Regions from separate parts of the Gracilibacillus salinarum genome, predicted to be linked through region 1. Evidence: riboswitches for the same ligand, from Rfam matches in the RefSeq annotation. Region 1 holds a riboswitch; each other region holds the start of a gene.
The links. A riboswitch is a leader RNA that binds a small molecule or an ion and turns the genes downstream of it on or off. The one in region 1 is predicted to bind thiamine pyrophosphate.

Region 2: linked by a shared signal. The riboswitch ahead of MUN87_RS05930 (ABC transporter substrate-binding protein) and the one ahead of tenA (thiaminase II) in region 1 are both predicted to bind thiamine pyrophosphate.
Region 3: linked by a shared signal. The riboswitch ahead of thiW (energy coupling factor transporter S component ThiW) and the one ahead of tenA (thiaminase II) in region 1 are both predicted to bind thiamine pyrophosphate.
Region 4: linked by a shared signal. The riboswitch ahead of MUN87_RS19005 (3-oxoacyl-ACP reductase) and the one ahead of tenA (thiaminase II) in region 1 are both predicted to bind thiamine pyrophosphate.

What each region holds. Positions count from the first base shown of each region.
Region 1 covers NZ_CP095071.1:3,451,696-3,457,054, reverse strand. Annotated here, with positions in the region: gene thiE (thiamine phosphate synthase) at 39-680, opposite strand; gene thiM (hydroxyethylthiazole kinase) at 685-1,470, opposite strand; gene thiD (bifunctional hydroxymethylpyrimidine kinase/phosphomethylpyrimidine kinase) at 1,467-2,294, opposite strand; gene tenA (thiaminase II) at 2,287-2,985, opposite strand; TPP riboswitch at 3,092-3,200, opposite strand; gene lepB (signal peptidase I) at 3,999-4,547, opposite strand; gene MUN87_RS16140 (CynX/NimT family MFS transporter) at 4,687-5,359, shown strand, end outside.
Region 2 covers NZ_CP095071.1:1,211,947-1,217,305, forward strand. Annotated here, with positions in the region: gene MUN87_RS05910 (TatD family hydrolase) at 1-596, opposite strand, end outside; gene MUN87_RS05915 (ABC transporter ATP-binding protein) at 589-1,332, opposite strand; gene MUN87_RS05920 (ABC transporter permease) at 1,329-2,087, opposite strand; gene MUN87_RS05925 (MTH1187 family thiamine-binding protein) at 2,229-2,522, opposite strand; gene MUN87_RS05930 (ABC transporter substrate-binding protein) at 2,534-3,511, opposite strand; TPP riboswitch at 3,590-3,700, opposite strand; gene wrbA (NAD(P)H:quinone oxidoreductase) at 3,899-4,495, opposite strand; gene MUN87_RS05940 (DUF4362 domain-containing protein) at 4,697-5,359, opposite strand, start outside.
Region 3 covers NZ_CP095071.1:2,258,805-2,264,163, forward strand. Annotated here, with positions in the region: gene MUN87_RS10420 (DeoR/GlpR family DNA-binding transcription regulator) at 1-413, opposite strand, end outside; gene MUN87_RS10425 (HAD family hydrolase) at 622-1,479, opposite strand; gene MUN87_RS10430 (ring-cleaving dioxygenase) at 2,388-3,356, opposite strand; TPP riboswitch at 3,475-3,589, shown strand; gene thiW (energy coupling factor transporter S component ThiW) at 3,676-4,176, shown strand; gene MUN87_RS10440 (aldo/keto reductase) at 4,936-5,359, opposite strand, start outside.
Region 4 covers NZ_CP095071.1:4,025,125-4,030,483, reverse strand. Annotated here, with positions in the region: gene MUN87_RS19020 (hypothetical protein) at 5-472, opposite strand; gene MUN87_RS19015 (hypothetical protein) at 669-839, shown strand; gene MUN87_RS19010 (LLM class flavin-dependent oxidoreductase) at 914-2,221, opposite strand; gene MUN87_RS19005 (3-oxoacyl-ACP reductase) at 2,290-3,042, opposite strand; TPP riboswitch at 3,172-3,272, opposite strand; gene MUN87_RS22345 (hypothetical protein) at 3,540-3,668, shown strand; gene MUN87_RS19000 (anti-sigma factor) at 3,818-4,798, opposite strand; partial or broken gene MUN87_RS18995 (phosphoribulokinase) at 4,832-5,359, opposite strand, start outside.

The DNA of each region.
Region 1 (5,359 bases):
GTGTATCAGATATTCGATCCAGAATACGAATAATTCATTTATGAATAATACTGGTTATAATCCCAGAAAGTATTAGCCATGAGCTGAGGTTTTTCAGCCTGACTTATTGCCGTTATAATCGACACACCATCAGCCCCTGCCTTTCTGAGTGATATCACATGTCGCAGTTTAATGCCTCCAATTGCTACAATTGGCAACGTTCCTACTTGCTTACGAATACGACAAAGGCCGTCAGTACCTATTGGTTGCTTTGCGTCTTCTTTCGTATTTGTACCAAAGATAGGGCCAACTCCAATATAATCGGCACCATCTTTGTGAGCCTGTACAGCTTCCTCAAGATTAGTGGCAGATACTCCGATCACACAATCTGCTGGTACTATTTCTCTCACTCTTGCGATCGACATATCATCTTGTCCGACATGAACTCCATCCGCACCCATTTCAATAGCTAAGTTGACATCATCGTTAATGAAGAAGGGAACCCGATATTGCTGACAAAGCTTTTGCATCTGCTGTGCCAATTGCTTTTTTGCCGACCCTTGTAACGCATCCTTCCCTTTTTCACGGAATTGGAAGCAGGTAATACCACCTTTCAACGCTTCCTCTAATACCACAAGGGGATCTTGGGCTGTATTGTTGCTTCCCATAATAAAATATACTTGTAACCACTCTCGTTGCATGTCTTTAGGCACCTCTGATCATACGAATTTTCCTGTTAATTTCTTCACTTTTCAAGTTATATAATTGATCAATAAAACTCACCTGAAAGCTGCCCGGCAATTGTTGTTCATTAGCTGCATTTTCTGCCGCAATACCATAATAACTGACCGCGTCTGTCATTGCTTGTAATACATCATCCGTCACTGCCAAAAAAGCTGCCAGTACAGATGATAATAAACATCCCGCTCCTGTTACTTTTGTTAAAAGCGGATGACCGTTTGAGAGGATGACTTTTTCACCTCGATGAATGAGAATATCCTGTGCTCCTGTAATCACAAGGGATACTCCTAATTTCTGGTGGGCTTGTGCTGCCAAAGTTTCCATATCTACATCACCAGCACCATCTACACCTCGAACGGTTGCAGAGAGACCAGCAAGACTCGCTATTTCCCCAGCATTACCTCGAATACAAGTTACCTTCACTTGCTCCAGAATCCGCTGAGCCGATTGGGTGCGGAATGTTGTCGCCCCGACCCCAACCGGATCAAAAACAACAGGAGTTCCTGCCTGATTGGCAGCTTTTCCCGCTACTATCATGGCATCTACCTGCATATCAGTTAAAGTCCCGATATTCAGTACAAGTGCATTTGCTAGTGCAGCCATTTCTCCTACTTCTTCTTTAGCATTAGCCATGACAGGTGATGCCCCAATCGCATACAGGCCATTTGCTGTAAAATTCATAACTACTTGATTTGTAATATTGTGAATCAAGGGCTGATTTTTTCTTACTTCTTCTATTAAATGACTCATTTATCCACTATCTCCTTCTGAGCTGGCAGTCCTTCTAAACGATATCCCCAATGATTAGTTGGTCCATTCCCTTTTCCTAGTTCTAATGGGTACTCAATCGCTTTGGTAATATAGGCTTTTCCTAACTCTACCGCATCTTTCACTGATTTACCTTTTGCTAATTCCGCAGTAATAGCTGCAGAGAATGTACAGCCGGTACCATGTGTATGCTTCGTATTAAACCGCTCAGATTGGAAGTAATAGAGTTCGTTTCCATCATATAACACATCAATCGCTTCTCCAGTAAGGTGACCACCTTTCACAATAGCCGCTTGAGCACCCAACTCATCAACAATCAATTTAGCTGCTTTTTCTGCATCGTCGTTTGTCTGGATATCAAATCCGACTAGTATCTCAGCCTCTGGTACATTGGGTGTAACGACTGTTGCAAGTGGGATTAACGTTTGTCGAATTACTTCTCTTGATGTTTTATCCATTAAGGAATGACCACTCTTTGCTACCATCACCGGGTCAATGACATAAGGAATTGTCGAATTTTTTAATTTTTTTGCAATCAATTCCATCATTTCCACTGTTGCAATCATACCTGTTTTGATTGCTTGTGGCGGAATATCAGTAAGGACAGCGTCGAGTTGTTTTTCAATAAAATCAACTGTTAGATGCTGAACATCCTGAACACCTTCTGTATTCTGTGCAACCACGGAAGTGATGACACTCATGCCATATACTTCTCTTTCCTGAAACACTTTTAGATCAGCTTGTATGCCAGCTCCACCCGTAGGATCTGTTCCTGCGATCGTAAGTGCTGATGCTATTTTATGCATAAGAAGACTCCTTTCCTTTCAAAGAGAAAGGCCATTCTTCCACCTGATAGGCCATTTCCCAGAATAAATATTCGAGCTGACAGCTCTTCATAAAGGCTAGTTTTGCCTTTTGTTTCTCTTTCTCACCAGCGTCCTCTGCCCATTTATCTAATCGTTTTCGCAACTCAGTCGTAACAGATGCTGTTTCGTCCTGTGCATAGAAAGATATCCAATCATAAAACGGATGATTTTCTTGAGGTTTGTATTGTTTATTTAAGTAGTGGCCAATCTCTAAATAAGTCCAAGGACATGGTAATAACGCGGCTATCAATTCTCCAATGCTGCCTTGCATCGCCACTGTTTTCATGTGCGTCACATAATGGTCTGCCGTTGGTGGTAATGGATATCCTTGTAATTCCTCATACGAGACACCTGCAACTTCGCATAAATTGTTATGAGGGTGAATCTCACTGTGGAGAACAAAACCGATTTGCTCATAAAAATAGTTCATTTCGTCTCTTACATCACTTTTTGAAATAGCTAAACCATAAATATTAATAAACGCATTTAAGTATTCAAAATCTGCTTTCACATAATGAATAATTGCTTCTTTCTTTAAATCGCCCTTACCTAGTCCTGTCACAAATGGGTGTTGAAAAATTCCTTCAAACACATCGTCGGCCGCCACTCGTAATTCTTCACTAAATGTCATTTTGTATTCCTCCAACATATTTATTTTCACAACAAAAAGCCGCTCAGCTAAGCGGAGCGGCTCATTTTTGAATAATAAATATCAAAAAGTCAGGCGTATGGACGTACACCTTCCGACTCCACTTTCCTACGCTGGTACTAACCAGTTCAGGTTCAAAGGGATCAAGAACATCATTCTTATCTCAGCTGCTACCCGCAGCACCCCTAGCGGAATTTCGTTATGAAGTTAATTCCACTAAAACATGGAAACCGATCTTTGTCAAGCAACACGGGCACTGCTCTACTGAAATTAAAGTACGGCTTCTATATGAATATACAACTTTCTTAAATGTGGATTATGTCAACTAAAGCTGTTTGGCAAAACGGTCATATTGAAATATTTTATCTGCGTTGCAAAGCTCCGGAAATAGGCTCCGCGTCCTGTGGGCACGGCTTCAGCTAGGCTACTACTTTGAACTACTCCTTTGCTGCCTTGTGCCGAGGAAGCTCCCTTCGAAGCGGTACTTGCAGACGCAGGCACAAATGAAATGGATCTTCAGCTCGCGCTGAGGCATGAGGAGTCTCCGCCTATTTCCTACGCTTAAGGGAAGTGCTACAACATTTGAAACAGCTAAAAGCAGTGGTTCTAGGCATTATTTTATTCATTCCATTCCTGTTATATATACAGTGATCAATATGCTATCTCTTACAAAAGTTGTAGAGTCCACATCCTAGCGTAGGCCAACCACGTAGACTCCCGCGGGATTGTGCAGGTGCTGGAGATCCACTTTGTGAAGCGTTCTTCTTCACAAAGTTAGCTCCAGCCGTGCCCCGCAGGACGCGGAGTGGTTGGACGGAGCGGTATGCCAGCACTTGAAACATTTCAAAATCACCGTATAGCTAAGGCCATTTGTTTACATAATCCATATAATAGGAACTTAACTTCATGTTCAATAGATTACTGCTGTGACTGGGTTTTATACTTGCTGAGTGATAAAAAAGGTCCGATCATTGGATAATGACCGGAACCTTATACTAGTTTATAATCCCAAATGAATCAATTGGCCAGATGCGCATTTTCACATCACCAATTACCGCATCTTCATCAATAAAGCCGAATTGACGACTATCTTTACTCACTCTGCGATTATCACCCAAAACAAATAATTTTCCTTCAGGCACTGTATCACTACCTGTTATTTCTTCCAGTGTGAAATCATATGTGAGTTGATCCCCATCTGAAAGAACGGATTTATACTCATCCAGATATGTTTCCTCATATAATTCACCATTAATGTAAAGCTTGTCATCTTTCATTTCAATCTGGTCGCCTGCAAAACCAATCACTCGTTTGACATAATTATCATCTGAGTCAGGAGCTTCAAAAGCAATTTCATCAAATCGCTCAATATCACTTACTTTACTCAGGATAATTCTGTCTCCATCATGTAAATTCGGCATCATCGACTCCCCTTTTACGACAGAGGGGGTAATAAGGAAATGCCGACAGACAAGTACGATTACCAGAGCGACTAATAATGCCTTCAGCCAGGAAAGCACTTCTTTTACAATTTTGTTTTCCATGGGGAAACCTTCTTTCATTTGTTAACTCTTTTCCTTCGGGTGATTGTATGATATTCTGTTTAAATGCAATCTACCGTAAACGCTAACGATATCAGTTTAGCATATTTTGTATATTATAACATAGAAACAAGGTGAGAAAGTGCAAACTTTTAACAAAAAACATTACACAATACTTTTTATTACCGGTATTATCCTTCTAGCCTTTAACTTACGTCCTGCCATAACTTCAGTAGGACCTATTATTGGTATTATCCGTGAAGATTTAGCAATCAGTAACTGGAGTGCAGGATTTTTAACAAGTCTTCCTTTAATTGCTTTTGCAATCATGTCGCCGTTAGCTCCTCGAATTGCCAATCGAACAAGCAATGAAAAAGCATTATTGTACGGGTTATTCGTCCTGTTAGCTGGCATTCTCATCCGCTCTACTTCTTCTATTGTATTGTTATTCGCAGGTACTGTATTAATAGGTGTGGGGATTGCTATCATAAATGTTATCTTGCCAAGTCTGATTAAAAGTAACTTTCCTAACAAGATTGGCTTAATGACTGGAGTCTATACAACTTCCATGTCCGTTGTGGCTGCCACAGCCTCAGGTTTAAGTGTACCGTTAACGACATCGTTAGATTTAGGATGGAAATGGTCCTTGGCCAGTTGGAGTATTTTAGCAGTGGTCGGGATCATCACATGGACATTTGCAATGAACAAGTCACCAGTTAAACACGAACAGGAATTATATGAACCGAGCACTACAAAACTATTGCGCTCTCCTGTGGCCTGGCAGGTTACCCTTTTTATGGGTTCGCAATCTTTCT
Region 2 (5,359 bases), 2.2 Mb from region 1:
GTTTCAATCATCATTAATTGCAAAGGATAATATTGAATAATTTGCTGTATTTCTTCTTCATAGAGACAGTCAGGCGTAATTGAAATATAATATCCGTTATCTATCATTCTGTTCATGGTGGCAGCTGAACCTTTAAACCAATGAAAATGTGCGCTTTCCATATGATGTTTTTCTAAGAGATCACAAACGATGTCAGCATCTTCATAAACAGCGTGTAATACGATAGGAAGATGGAGTTCTTTGGCAATGATAATAAAACGTTCCAAAATCGAGAGGTACGAGTCGATCGGAAGAGCTGGGTTCTCTTTCTTACTGTAATAAGGCAGACCAACCTCTCCAATTGCGACAATCTGATCAGCACGTTCTCTAATTAATTGAAAGATCATTTGTAATTCCTTTTTATGCGGAAGAGGCTGTTCGGGATGCCATCCAAAGGCTGGAAAGACCAGCCTATTCTGATCAGCTAATTCTGCCACTCTTCTACAACTTTCCAAGTCACTTGATACCGCAATTAATCCTTGAATAGAGTTGCTCATCAGTATTTGTTTCTGTTCTTCTTCCTTATACCAATCCAGATGAATATGGCTATCAATCATCTAATTCACCACGCAATGTTTGATAAATATCCTTTTTCAATTGCAAAAATCCTGTTGTTAACATCACTTCTTCTTTTCTGGGACGTGCAAAATCAACAGTGAATTCCGCTTTCACTTGGGCAGGTTTTGCACCTAAAACCAGAATTCGATCAGATAGAAAAATCGCCTCTTCAATATTATGTGTAACAAATAATACTGATGGACGCTCCTCTTCCCAAATCGATAATAACCATTTTTGCATGTCCAATCTCGTAAATTCATCCAGTGCGGAAAAAGGCTCGTCCAAACAGAGGAATGACTGCGGACTTAACATACTCCGCACAAAAGCCACTCGTTGCCGCATACCACCTGATAACTCATGTGGATATGCTTCACTATATGCGTGTAATCCAGCACGTTGAAGCATTTCCTGCGCTCTTTGTTTATCTGGTTTCTGATGCAATTCTGCCCCCAACATAACATTTTCTAAAACCGTTCGCCATGGGAATAAGGATGATGTCTGCGGCATATAACTAATCGAACCTTTTTGACCGTTTATTTCCTGATCATCTAAACGGATGCTTCCTTGATCAGGTAAATACAGCCCGCCAATCAAATGAAAAATGGTACTTTTTCCGCTCCCGGAAGGTCCTAACAGCGACACAAACTCACCATTTCCAACTTTCAGATTGACATCAGTAAGCACTGGTTGTGACTGAAACTTCTTACTTATGTTGACTAATTCTAACGTAGTCATGATGACTCCCCCTTAGATGGACGCCATTTTAAAATTATTTTTTCTAAGCCAATAATAATCGAAAAGAAAATAAAACATAATAACATGATGATAAATATAGCTACAAAAACTCGATCTGTTCTAAACGAAGAAGATGCCAATGTCATATATACACCAATTCCCTTATTGGCACCAAGCCACTCAGAAATCACTGCTCCCATCACACTATAAGTAGCGGATATTTTTAAACCAGAAAAAATCTGCGGAACAGCGTGTGGTAATTCTAATTTGGTAAACACTTGTTTTTTGGTCGCACCAGCCATTTTCATATAATGGATCAATTCAGCATCCGTTTGGTTAAATCCATCCAATGTGGAAACAGCAATGGGAAAAAAGCAAACTAATGTAATAATCAACAATTTTGGTGTAATGCCAAAACCAAACCAAATTACAAGAAGTGGAGCAAGAACAATGATTGGTATATTTTGTGACAAGATCAACAATGGATATACCGCTTCTCTTACCCTTGGCAATACATGAAGCAGCATTGCTATTATCAGACCACATAAGGTACCTATAATAAATCCACCAGTTGTGAGACTTACCGTTGCCCAAACATGCTGTTGAAAATTCGCCCATCCTTGGATAGCTTCTGTAATTATTTCTGTTGGTGCAGGCAGAATCCAGCTAGGTATTTGTAATAACCTGCTGGAACCTTCCCAAATCAGTAGAATACTAATAATCATAATTACTGGTAATGATACCTTTCTCCACATAAAACCTACCTCAATTTTTTATGGCCACTTTCAAGTGTTTTATGGCCACTTTTTGTACTTTTATGGTCACTTTTGCTTATTTTATGGCCACTTATAAGACTTTTATGGCCACTTCCGTCCATTTTATGGCCACTTTCAACTTTATCGATATTTTTTCGTTAATTCTGTCATGGATGCCTTACGATCCTGTCGCGAATAAATTTTGACTTGCGAGATTACGCTGGGACAATTTAACTGATGCATGCGCTGATTCATTTTTTCAATGACAGCAAACAATTCAGATAACTCCCCTTCCATCGTTGTTTCTAATGGTCCAACATGGTAATTAACTCCCGATTGATCGATTACAGCAATTGCTTCGTCTACATAGGGAATAGAGTCTTCTCCATTCAGGGTTTTCGGTATCATTTGAACACTTACTAATGCTTCTGCCATATTTAATCCTCCTATTCAGGTAAAAATTCATTGGTAAAGGCTGCTTCTGCGTCTAGTTCTCGATCGAGCAAATCATTCTCATACATGAAATCAGCATAGTTCTGCCATACGTCTTGTGATTGTTCACCCCATTGAGCAGCATCATCTTGATACTTTGGAGACAACCATTGCTGACTGGCATGTACTAACTCTTCATCAAGATCAGGTACTTCCTCAATTAAAATATCGGCAGCTTCGTCCGGGTTATCGATTGTGAATTGATAACCTTTGCTTACAGCTGCTATGAATTTTTTAATCGTTTCCGGATTCTTCTCTATCATATTTTCATTGGTTGTAATAACTGGTGTATAGTAATCCAGCTTCTCCGAATAATCAGTTAAGTAAAGCATATTTAACTCTTTGCCGCGCAATTCTGCTTCGATACCTGTCCAGCCATAGTAAATCCAGGCAAAATCGACATCTCTTTCGACCGCCGTAAAGAAATCAGTATTCCCCATATTGACGATGTCAACATCCTCTACCGATGCATCTTCCTGTTTCATTAATGAATCAATTACAGCAGACTCTACGGGCGCTCCCCAGCCACCGTAAGTTTTCCCGGCAAAGTCGGCTGGTGACGTAATTTCTTTATCAACCGGGGAAGCAAAGCCTGATGTATTATGCTGGATCACGGCTGCGATGGATACTAATGGGATATCCTGGACTCTTGCCTCTGTGACAGACTCCTGGTAGCTTATGCCAAATTCAGCTTTTCCTGAAGCAACTGTTTGATCTGCACCTGCTTCACCTGGCATTACAATTTCTACATTTAATCCTTGTTCTTCGAAATACCCTTTCGATTCGGCAACATATAATCCAGTGTGGTTAGTATTAGGTGTCCAGTCTAAGACAAGTGTTACCTCCTCCATTTTATCTGAGGAGCTGTTTTCTTCTCCACACCCCACCAACACGATACACACTGCAAGTAGTGCGACCATTATTTTTTTCATAAAAAATCCCCCTTTTTCTTTTTCTGGGGGAACATACAAGAAACACCCTAGACTCGAAAGCCTAGGGTGCATATAGATTCGGTTATCTTATATGTTCCCTACGCTGGTACTAACCAGATCAGGTTCTAAGGGTCAAGCAACTAACGGCAACTTTCTCAACCGGCAACACCGGTCCCCCTACATGTCCTATTTATTTTTTCCATCCTCTACTTTGACATAATTCTGTCATTTCATCAAGTTTTATTTACTATTCTGGATTTCAGTGTCGAGTTAACACTTTAAAAAATGATAACTCTAAAGATAACGGGCATATCCTTGCTTTACCTGTACAAACGTATTAAAAAGACGAATCTCTATAAACATAGAAATTCGTCTTTAGGTTATACATTATCCGTGAATCTTCGTTGCGACTTCGACAACACGTTTAGCTTGATGCTTCACTGCATCTTCTACATCCTCGACAAAATCACCATCTGGTGTATGTGTGACACTGTTTCCATAAGGATTTCCACCTGAAGTAAAGGCTGATTGATCTGTATACCCTGGTGGCACAATAATAGCTCCCCAGTGCATCATCGATGTATAAAAATTCAACAACGTTGCTTCTTGACCACCGTGCGGGTTAGATGCAGAAGACATCGCACTTACCACTTTATTAGCTGTCTTACCAGCGGCCCATAAACCACCTTGTGAATCAATAAATTGCTTCATTTGTGATGGCACACCACCGAATCGAGTTGGCATGCTGAAAATAATTGCATCTGCCCACTCAATATCATCAGAGCTTGCTTCTGGAACATGCTCGGTATCTTGCAGGTGTTGCTCCCACTTCGAATTTGATGCAATTGCAGGCTTTGGAGCTGTTTCTTGTGCACGAACAACTCTTACTTCTGCTCCGGCTTCCTTTATTGCGTCTGCTGCCCAATTCGCCAGCTGATAATTAGTACCTGTTGAACTATAATAAATAACTGCTACTTTAACCACTTCTCTACTTCCCTTCTCGATGTATTGATTCCATTTGAAATTTTCCCAGATTCATGTGGAATTATACAATATCTTGATTCTGAGATAATTAGAATCTTAACACGGTTAAATCTTCTGTAGCAAATGGTTAGCTCAAGTTAGATCTAATTACACGATAGCAAAAACTTTTCGAGCATTATCATATAAAAAGAATCGTTGCCCTTATTCAACTTTTATTCCTGCTTCGATGAATGTGTTATAACGAAGCAGATTACCATCCTTATAAAAATCAAAACGAATGGTTGTTTTTTCTCCTTTTAACACCAATTCGCCTGCCGGTGCCATCTTCGTCATGATCATAGCTGATTTTGGAGTGCCTGTTCTAATTTGCTCGATCACTTCATTGATTTTTTCCTCGTCTTCGCTCTTCAGAATATGTTGGTCACCTACGATTATTTCCAGACTTTGATAAGTTTGCTCTGGAACAATCACCTTCTCATATGGCACCTCAAACGATAGATCTTCTTGCTGTTCACAATTCGTAAAGTCAAAGCTGATGTTATTTTCTTCTGTTAACGTATTCTCCATTTGCTTACAAGTAAAACTGTTCCATTTATCACCTGTACCAGTATAGCTGTCTTGTCGACTATCACTCGAAATATTAAATTCACTGCCATTATAAGAAATATTATAAAAAATCGGATCACCTTCTGTCGTATAACGAATGAAGCGTAAGTGACTGACTTGCTGGTCTTGAACCGCTTGTTTGAATGTTTCCAATTTAATCAGATTTTCATAGTCACCATGTGTCTCGACCAAATCATGGTTCGAATCTTTCACCCGCACGATTTCTGTTGCACTACTTTGTGCTGGATAAGATTCTGC
Region 3 (5,359 bases), 1.2 Mb from region 1:
GTAATTTGATTTTTCTTACTTAATTCCAGTACGACATTAACTGAATTGGTTAAGACAGTGATCGGTATATTTGGAAGGTTCTTCGCTACATACCATGCTGTCGTACTGGCATCCAGTAAAATCTTATCTGTTTCGACAATATGTTTTACTGCCTCCTGGGCAATTGCTTTCTTCTCATCGACATACATCACTTCTCGCTCTTGAAAAGGAATTTCCGGTCCATCCTGGGAGTTGGCGATACTGACTGCGCCACCATGGCTTCTGGCTAACTTCTTTTCTTTTTCCAATTTTTCCAAGTCCCTGCGAATCGTTTCATCCGTCACAGAAAACAAACTTGCGAGCTCTGATACTCGAATACTTTTTCGTTGATTAACGACTTCTACTATACGTTGGTGTCTTTCGGCAACTAACATGACCATTCTCCTACCTTCGTTCTTCAAACATTCTATTACTGACTATAGGCAATTTCTAAGCAAAATTCAACTATTTCTTTCCTATACAAAACAAACACGTATTCCATCTCTATTTTGTAACCGCATACAATTTGACTGTTTATTTTTGAATATGTTTGCTATCATTTTATCACAGAATGAAACAAATACAAATAAAAACACAAACCTTTTACAGTTTGTGTTGAAAGAAATCTTTTAAGAAGTGATATACTCCTTCTTCATCATTCGTCTGTTCAGTTGTTACCCTTGTTATTTTCTTGATCTGATCTGTCGCATTCTTCATAGCAACTGGATAACCGACTATCTCCATCATTGCAATGTCGTTATTACTGTCACCAATAGCTAATACCGATTCAGGATTAAGATCATAGTGTTCTAATAATGCTGAGATACCAGTTGCTTTATTCACATTAGCTACCATCACCTCCACATTATGTGGGGATGAGGAAGAAGTAGAAAAGGGAGTATCCTGCTTGAGTTCATCTAATTCAGAGATCCACTGCTGCATGTGCTGATGACGATCAGCAAAACAATAGATCTTCGCGTATTGAACAGCAGGCAGTTCGTCGACCCAATCGATAGCTTGATTTATCGCTTCTTCTCTTTCCAGCCATTCATGCAGGCCCACTTCATCTGGCTTGTCCTGCTTTATCATTTGTTCCATGTAAGGCTGGTCGATTTTTAGAGTAGTACGATTCCCGTTAACCGGATGTACTTCATAAAAAATCTGATGGTCCCTGGCTAACTGAATCACACGGTCAATAACTTCTGTCGATAAATGGTGCTGACGTAATAACTCCTCGTCCAAATACGTAATCATGCCATTCGCCGTAACAATGCCATCAAGTTCTACATTACCTTCCGTAATATCTAGTACTTCTTTATAAGCGCGTCCTGTGACAATAAATACTTTGACCCCAAGCTGCCGAATTTGTTCGATCACGTTTTTCGTATTTTGCTCCAATTGATTATGGTTGTTCAAAATCGTTCCGTCCATATCCAGACAGACAGCTTTTATCTCATTCATGTGATTGTCCCCTTTCATATAACAACGAAAATAGTATAACATATGAGGTTGGCAGATAAATAATTTGTGATTTTTCCGTGGTGTTAATAGAGGATACTCATATAGACAGCTTTTACGTTTCTTCTTAAATTTGTCCTCTAGAACCCGCTCCAACCATTAGAAAAACCGAGCATAATCCGCCCACATAAATGATATACAACTTCCTATAATATGGATTATGTTAACTGGAACTGTCTGACACGTAGTTAATTTTGATAGTTTTCATCTGCTTAGCAAAGCTCCGGAAATAGGCTCCGCGTCCTGTGGGCACGGCTTCAGCTAATTTATGAAAGAAAATGCTTTTCTTTCATAAATGGATCATCAGCTCGCGCTGATTCCACGGGAGTCTCCGCCTATTTCCTACGCTTGAGGGAAGTGCTACAACATATGGAACAGCTAAAAGCAGTGGATCTAGGCATTATGTTATTCATTCAATTGCTGTTATATATATACAGTGATCAATATGCTATGTCTTACAAAAGTTGTAGAGACCACATCCTAGCGTAGGCCAACCACGGAGACTCCCGCGGGATTGTGCAGGTGCTGGAGATCCACTTTGTGAAGCGTTATTCTTCACAAAGTTAGCTCCAGCCGTGCCCCGCAGGACGCGAAGTGGTTGGCCGAAGCGGCATCATACCACACATAATATTTCAAAATAACCACTAAGCTGTTAGTTAACATAATCCATATTATAGGAACCCCTCTACATCTTCTTTATCGGAGGACGATGACGATGCAGGATGTCGCCATTTCCTGGGCGCTAGACTTGGCTGTTCCTGTCAAAAAGTGTACGAAACCTTTAAATATTAGGCTATCCTAACGTTAAATAAAAACCACACGCATTATTGCTATATGCGTGTGGTGATATTTTATTTATTATTCGTTTCCAATGGCGTTAAGTTTGCTTCGATTTCTTCTCGTTTATCCGCTAAAAAAGGTGGCAATGCCAAGGATTCGCCTAATGCTTCCATATTCTCATCGGTTGCAAATCCCGGTCCATCTGTTGCCAATTCAATCAAAATTCCATTTGGTTCACGGAAATATAACGATTGAAAATAGTAACGATCAACAATTCCTGAGTTTGGTAATCTTTTCTGACGAATCACATCTCGCCATGCTTCTAGTTCCTCTACATCTTCAACACGAAAAGCAACGTGATGTACACTGCCGCGGCCAGGCCGTTCTTTTTGTAATCCTGGTCGAACTTCTACATGAACTTCAGCTCCCGTTCCGCCTTCTCCTGTAGCAAAAACGTTGATTTCACGACCATCTAAAAGGGAATAACTACCTTCATGACGGAACCCCAGCACTTCCGTAAGCACCTTTTTTGTTGGAGTTAAGTCTGGGATGGTAAAGTGAACGGGACCTAATCCAATCACAGCTTTCTCCGCTTTCACTCCATTTCCGTCCCAGGGAACACCGCCAGCAACTCCTGTATTCTTTTCATCAGAAACCAATGTCAATCTTTGCCCTTCATGATCTTGAAAAGGTAACACCTGGCGACCAAATTGTTCACTGATCCCATCATGGACGATATCATACTGATCAAAGCGATCCTGCCAATAGGCTAACGCTTGACCACTTGCCACACGTAATGAGGTAGTCGAGATACTATTGTTACCAGTATAAGTGTGTCCCGCATTATTTATTTCAAAAAAGGTTAAATCGGTTCCCGGACTTCCCTTTTCATCTGCATAAAATAAATGGTACATGCTCGTGTCATCTTGATTGACCGTCTTTTTTACAAGTCGCATTCCTAAAATAGTTGTGTAGAAATTGAAGTTATCTTGCGCGTTGGCAGTGATCGCGGAAACATGGTGAATTCCTTTTAATTGCATGATGCATTCCTCCATTTCTTTACAATTAGTATACCGTGATTTTATCTCGAATTCAAGATAGTTATCTTATTGACTTTTTTCTATTTTTTGATAAAATTTTTGTTAATGACATAAGTGTGATCACTACTAGGGGTGCCTATGAGCATAGGCTGAGAGAAAAGCGCGCATAAGCTTTTTAACTCTAAGAACCTGATCTGGTTTATACCAGCGTAGGGAAGTAGCTATATACTTGATACGTATAGCCAGGTTCTTTATTAGAATCTGGCTTTTTTATTTTCCTTCAGCTGTGATCCCTTATGATAACAAAAGGAGGAAAAATATGAATCGTACATTATTATTAACCACAATGGCTGTATTTATCGCCATCGGGACACTTGGTTCGCAATTTCTTTGGTTTCCGACAGGTATTGCCAAAGCATACCCTGTTCAGCACGCGGTGAATGTGATGGCAGCGGTAACGTTAGGTCCTATCCCAGCAGTTACCATTGCCTTTATGATTGGTTTACTTCGAAATTTATTAGGGCTTGGTACATTGCTTGCTTTTCCAGGTGGAATGGTCGGAGCTTTACTGGCAGGTTATTTATATCGATGGACGAATAAACGCACATTCGCTGGTATAGGTGAAATGGTCGGGACAGGCGTCCTTGGCTCTCTGCTTTCTGTACCGTATGCTAAAGTATTGATGGGATCATCTGTTGGCGCATTCGCATTTTTGCCAGGATTCCTTGTCAGCAGTGTAACCGGGGCTATCATTAGACTATTTATTATATCAAGAGTAAAAGACGCCCCACTCATGCGTCAAAGTGTATCAAACAGATAAAGAATACTTGGTTGAATCAATGCTTTATTTGTTTAGAAAAATGAGATACTTTATGCTTTAAGAAAAACCGGGCATAACCCGCCCGGTCCTAACTGACTTAATTAATAAACAACTTCCTATAATATGGATTATGTCAACAAAGGCTGTATTGCAAAATGCTCATTTTGATATAGTTTATCTGCTTAGCAAAGCTCCGGAAATAGGCTCCGCGTCCTGTGGGGTCGGGTTCAGCCTCCTCGCGAGCAAAAATCGCTCACTGCGGGGTCTTCACACACGACTGATCCCACGGGAGTCTTCGCCTATTTCCTACGCTTAAGGGAAGTGCTACAACGGATGTAACAGTGAAAAGCAGCAGTTCTAGGCATTATCCATATTAAAGATGAGGTATAGACACTAAAGGATACCGCTCAAAATACTAGCTGTATTATTAGTTGTAGAGCAAAGCCATAGCGTAGGCCAACCACGTAGACTCCCGCGGGACAGGCAGGCGCTGAAGATCCACTTTGTGAAGTGCCCTTCTTCACAAAGTTAGCTTCAGCCGTGCCCCGCAGGACGCGAAGTGGTTGGACGGAGCGGTATTCTATCACATAAAAAATCTCAATATGGATACTTGGCTAGTAATGCTTAGTTTACATAATCCATATTATAGGAACTCTAATCATGTTCCATATGATTACTGATGTGACCTCACTTATATATTTTCAGGCTGATAATAAAAAACGATCGCACTCATTGCGATCGTTTTTTAAATTATCTATTTTACCGTTTACTAAACGTATCAGGATCTGGCCCAACACGCTCATCCTTATTCATATCATGGATCAGCTTCATCTCTGCATCTGTCAGTTCAAAATCAAACACATCCGCATTATCATGTATACGATGCTGTTTGACAGATTTCGGAATCGTCACAACACCTTGCTGTAAATCCCAACGGAGGATGACTTGTGCCGTTGACTTACCATGGCGTTTTGCGATATCCGTCAAAGTCGGATCGTCCAGTACTTTCCCTTGTTTAAGCGGAGACCAAGCTTCTAATTGGATATTGTGTTCTTTGCAATAATCATGTAAATTGCGTTGCTGCAAGTGTGGATGATATTCAACCTGGTTCACCATTGGTGTAATTTCTGCATCTTTTATCAGATCATCTAAGTGATGCTCTTTAAAGTTACTTACACCAATT
Region 4 (5,359 bases), 570 kb from region 1:
ATAATCAGCCAATAACATATGTAATCACTACAAAAACTCCCCAAACGAAAACAGGAATCCAAAAGCTTTTCAGAGCACTATTCCATTTGTAAATATTTTTCTTCATCAACACATAATCCGTGATGAAATACAATATAGATGCAAACAAGCTGTACCAAAGTAAAATCAATCCGAAAAGAACATGAAATGTTAATGAAAAATATATCTTCAAATTCCCCTTAGTGTGTACAGCTAACCAATGGGCAATATAATCGCTTATCGTAGACGTTATGGTGGCGTACAAGAGGATAACTGGAAAACCATACATAAGATATACCCGAACTGCTATGGCTACATTTTGAAAATATTGACCAACCGATGTAATTTCACTGAATGGATTAGGAACTGCTAAGCCTAACAGGATAGCAAATAACGAACCAGAAATGGTAGCTGCTATCACTTTTCTTGATAACAAATCACTTAATTCACTCATCTTATATTGCTCCTTAACATAGTTCTCTCTACATCTATACTAACATAATATTCCACATAAATAAGAACGACCTTTTTGATGATCGTCTAATTCTGATGTAAATATAAGAAAACATCCGGTAGAATAATTGATCAGTTCACAAAATCGTAGTAATTTTCTCTACTATTTTAAGCACCATGAACAGACTTTAGGTGGCATGTCCTATGAACTATTCGATGAGACTTATGACCTCGATCAGGCTTTACATCAGTTAACTGAGCTTGAAGACTTATTCAGGAAAGGGATCATCCCTTTGGATATCGAAAACATACTAACACTAATGATCTCTTTCGAACCATTGGTTGCGTTTATCACGGCCGATACATAATAAAAAATTATCCCCTCATATGCATTTTTAGACTAATACCAGCATCTCACCCCTTAACTAGTAGAGTCATTTTATTATGCCAACCCTAAATGTTCACGAAAGGTATGACCTTCATATTTTTCTCTGAAAATACCTCTTTTTTGCATTTCAGGAACGATAAGTTCAACAAAGTCCTCTAAACTACCAGGTAATGTAGGAGGCATAAGATTAAATCCATCAGCCACACCTGCTTCAAACCAGACTTCCATCTGATCCACAATTTCGTCGGGTGTGCCTATCAGCGTGTGATGTCCACCACCTGCATTTAGATATCCTAATAATTCTCTTACTGTAGGTTGTTTATCATTAATAATTTCTAGTATCGTTTCGTAACGTCCAACTGGGCCAGTAAATTCTTCTACTGGGGGTAATGGAGGTACTTCTTTATCAATTTCCCAATTAGAACAGTCTTGTTGAATAAAGAAACTCAACTGTTTTAAGGCTGTTTCAAGAGGTAATTGCTCATCTAATGCTGCTTTTTTGGCTAGCGCTTCTTCATGAGTACGGCCTACATAGGTTACTAAGCCTGGAAATACTTTGATATGTCTATCGCTGTCTTCGCTATGTTTAACTTGTTCATCTAATCTTTCACGAAATTTTTTGGCTTGGTTTAAGTTCCACGATACGGAATAGACTGCATCGGCATATTTTGCAGCTAATGCAACGCCTTGTTTCGATGCCCCTGCCTGCATGGATACTGGTTTGCCTTGCGGACTTTTTGGCGTAGTGGATGGTCCATTCACTGTGAAATAAGTACCCTCGTGATGAAAAGGCTGAATGTTTGAAGGATTTATCAATTTTCTTTCTTCTCGATGATGTAGAAACTCCTTACTGTCCCATGAAAGAAATAACTTATTCATTAAAGCAGCGAATTCATCTGCCTTTTCATAGCGTTTGTCATGAGAAGGTAGTTCTTCCATACTATGATTTAATGCCTCTAAATCAGTCATTGACGTTACGAGATTCCAACCAACACGTCCTTTTGTAATATGGTCTAAACTTAATAGTTGTCGTGAAGCTGTAAAAGGATTAGAAAAAGTACTTGAAATTGTTGTGACTAATCCCACATGATTTGTCACTTGAGAAATAGCAGTTAAATTGACTACTGGATCAAACCAAAATGCTGGCATATCACTAGAATCTTTCGCTTTAAATGACTGATTATCAGCAAAGAATACTGCGTCAAAATACCCCTTTTCCGCTATTTGTGATAAAGATTGGTAATAAGAAATGTCGCCAATCCGTTCAACGCTTGAATCTGGCATTAACCAAGCTGCTTGGTGGTGTCCACAACCATACAGCAAAACTCCTAAGTGTAGCTGCTTTCCTTTTGTCTTTGTCATTTTTTTCACACCTCCAAATAGAGCATTATTAATTGACTTGCATACTCCTTATTTTAAAGATTAAGCAATTAGTTCATTGTCAAACCGCCATCAACTGTGAAATTCTGACCTGTAATACCGTCCGCATTTACCGAAGATAAATAAGCAACCATATTGGCTACATCTTGAGGTGTGGTCACCTTCTTCAATGGCGTTGATTGAGCAATTAAATCGAATACTTCTGGAGTTGTAGCAGCACTGGCGTCAGTCGTTTTTAATAATCCACCTGAAACGACATTCGCTTTTATACCATATAGTCCTAATTCAGAAGCGATATTACGTGTGAATCCTATTAATCCAGCTTTAGCTGTTGTATATTCGTGGTAGGGTACAACTGGATTTTGGTATAGATTAGTACCGATATTGATAATACTTCCATTTTTTCGTTCAATGAATTGAGGTATGACGCTTTGAACTACATTAAATGCTGCTTTTAACGTACCATCTAGGTGTTTTTGATAATCCTCCCAAGTGAGTTCTGTAAAGGTTTTCTGTTTGTTTGGATCGAATTTGAAATCTACTAATGCATTGTTAACTACAACATCTATTTGACCAAAATATTCTGTTGCTTTATTTATCAATTTATCTACTTCTTTACGATCTGTTACATCAGCTTGAATTGCAATCGCATTCTTTTCACCAATCTCAGAAACTAGCTTCTCAGCAGCATCTTTGCTTTGATAATAATTGATAACCACTTGAAAACCTTGTTGTGCCAACGTCTTTACAATGGTTGCTCCTAAACCTCTACTGCTACCTGTTACTAATACGCTTCTACTCATCATAACAACTCCTGTATTTTTAATTTTGATGAAACTTAAATAAAAAAAATACGCAACCTTCCCATAGGAAAATTGCGTAAAACTAAATAACTACATATTAAGCATAAAGAACAGTCGCTCTTTAAGTATGTATTAGAGTTTACACTTTCCTACGCTAGTTTCAACTAGTTCAGGTTCAAAGGGTTTGAGGTAATACTCATCTCAGTTAAATAACACCCCTAGTGCATATATTAAATTATTTTTAATAGTATCGTTTAAAGAAATTTATGTCAAGGTAATATGACTTGTTCATGTTATTCTTCACATATTTTATTATTCCCCTGCTCTTTATAGCACTACTACTCTCATCAAGGTTCGGTCTGTTGAAACCGTGAACAGTGCAACGTCTGCTCAGAATCATTTTGACTTCCTCTTTTTGTGATATCCGGTACTGATAAGCTTTGGTCGTATTGATATATCTCCCGCCACACATAATAAGAAAGAAAGGAGGGTTTACTTTGAAAAGCAAAGGTGTCGGCGAAAAAATTGAAGAAACGACAGAGAACCTAATGAAAAAAGGCGTCCCTGCAAGAACAGCAGCATTTGCCTCATCCATGGGCTATCTTAGGCACTTGAAAAAGAAATAACTGTCACACAAAAAGGAGCAAAATCTTTTGCTCCTTTTCCTTCCACTAATTCGGGTCATTTTTTACCCTCTGATTGAGAACGATAATGCTCAAATCCCTTTTCCGTGGCATAAGTCTTAAAGACCCTATGATACCGCCTCGTAACGTCCTCACTCCTCCCAATTCCACAACTCAACTTCTCCTAGCTGTTCACCCTGAACAAAGTCAGCCTCCTGCAATGTTAATAATTCTTTTGCAGGACCTGTTACAACAGCCCCATATACAGAAAAACCTTCTTCTTCAAGATATTGATATCTTTCCTCTAAATGGCCGAGACGCAGGAAATCCTGATAATAACTTTCAGGCTTTTCAAGAAGGTCGCCCATGTTCTTTAACATCAGCTGCTTGCTATCCTCTAGTGAACCTTCATCTAACCAGGTAATCCAGAGTGACTGATGATAGTTTTCATCATGATCCATACCGCCTGTTAAACCAATTACATCGGATAACATCATTAAATTGCTTCCACCAGTCCAGCCATAGGGATCATAATTAACGAACTCCCCGGTATACAAAGGCATCCATAATACGCGAAGATCATAATCAGCTAATGATTGTATCAGCTGCTCAGCTTTCATAAAATCTGTAGTGGAAAAAGCTAACTCGCCCACTGTTCCTTCAGGCAGCTTCTCCAATGTTCCCCACACATTTGGTGAAGTATTAGCCTTTAACTTTCCTCCTGAACGTGGGTCTTCAGGTAGCGAAAAGGAAAATTCACTTAATTTCTTTTGACCTGGATATTTATAAGTAATGGTTGAATAACTGCTGGACAGTCGTTTCGTTATTTGCGCCTCACCAATTACAAGATCTTCTGTCCCAACCTTTTTCAATACATTATAGGACAAACTTTTTGTTCCGAAAGCTGACAGGTCTTCTTCCTTTATCTCAAAATCACCTCGCACATTGGGTACTGTCCATTCAAGCGCAAGACTGGAATAATACATATTTTCTTTTCCAATCGCTGATTTATCAAATACTATATTCGTAACCATCATATAAAACGCATAAATAAAAAACACAGCTATTAATGTCAGAATAAACCGAAATGCAAGCGTGAATTTTGAGTTTCTTAGCATTTGTTTTTCTGTCATCGTTCCATCCTTACTTTTTCGTTCATACAGCCATCAAATTAGTTCTTCTTTTTCTATGCAATACTTTTCATTCGAATTTTTCACAACTATATCGAAATTTTGATGATAAGGATGCATAAATACTTCATATTGAATTCTGCGTTCTTTGTGAGATTGCTTTAGTGCTGTTATATCTGCGCCTCTTTCAGCAATATCTCTTGTGGATCTTCTGGTAAATTCCGTTTCACCATTCGTGTATAAGTAAATTGTTACATCAAATAAATCCAGATTGGAAAACGCCACACTCATTCCTTCTATAATAGTTACATCGTTCTCAGCAGATATATAATGACTCTGATCATAATGTGTTGCCAGAGTGTATAAATCCAAGTCGTCTCTGATCATTTTTATGTCTCTTTCTAAAGCAGTTATATGATGAGCACCAGGATGACAAGCTGTCATTTTATATTGATGATTTTCATTCTTATATTCATAATTGATAACAGCATATTTCCTCATAGCAGCTGATTCTATAATATATGGATCCGTCCAGATGCACCATGACCTGAGATGCCAATTATC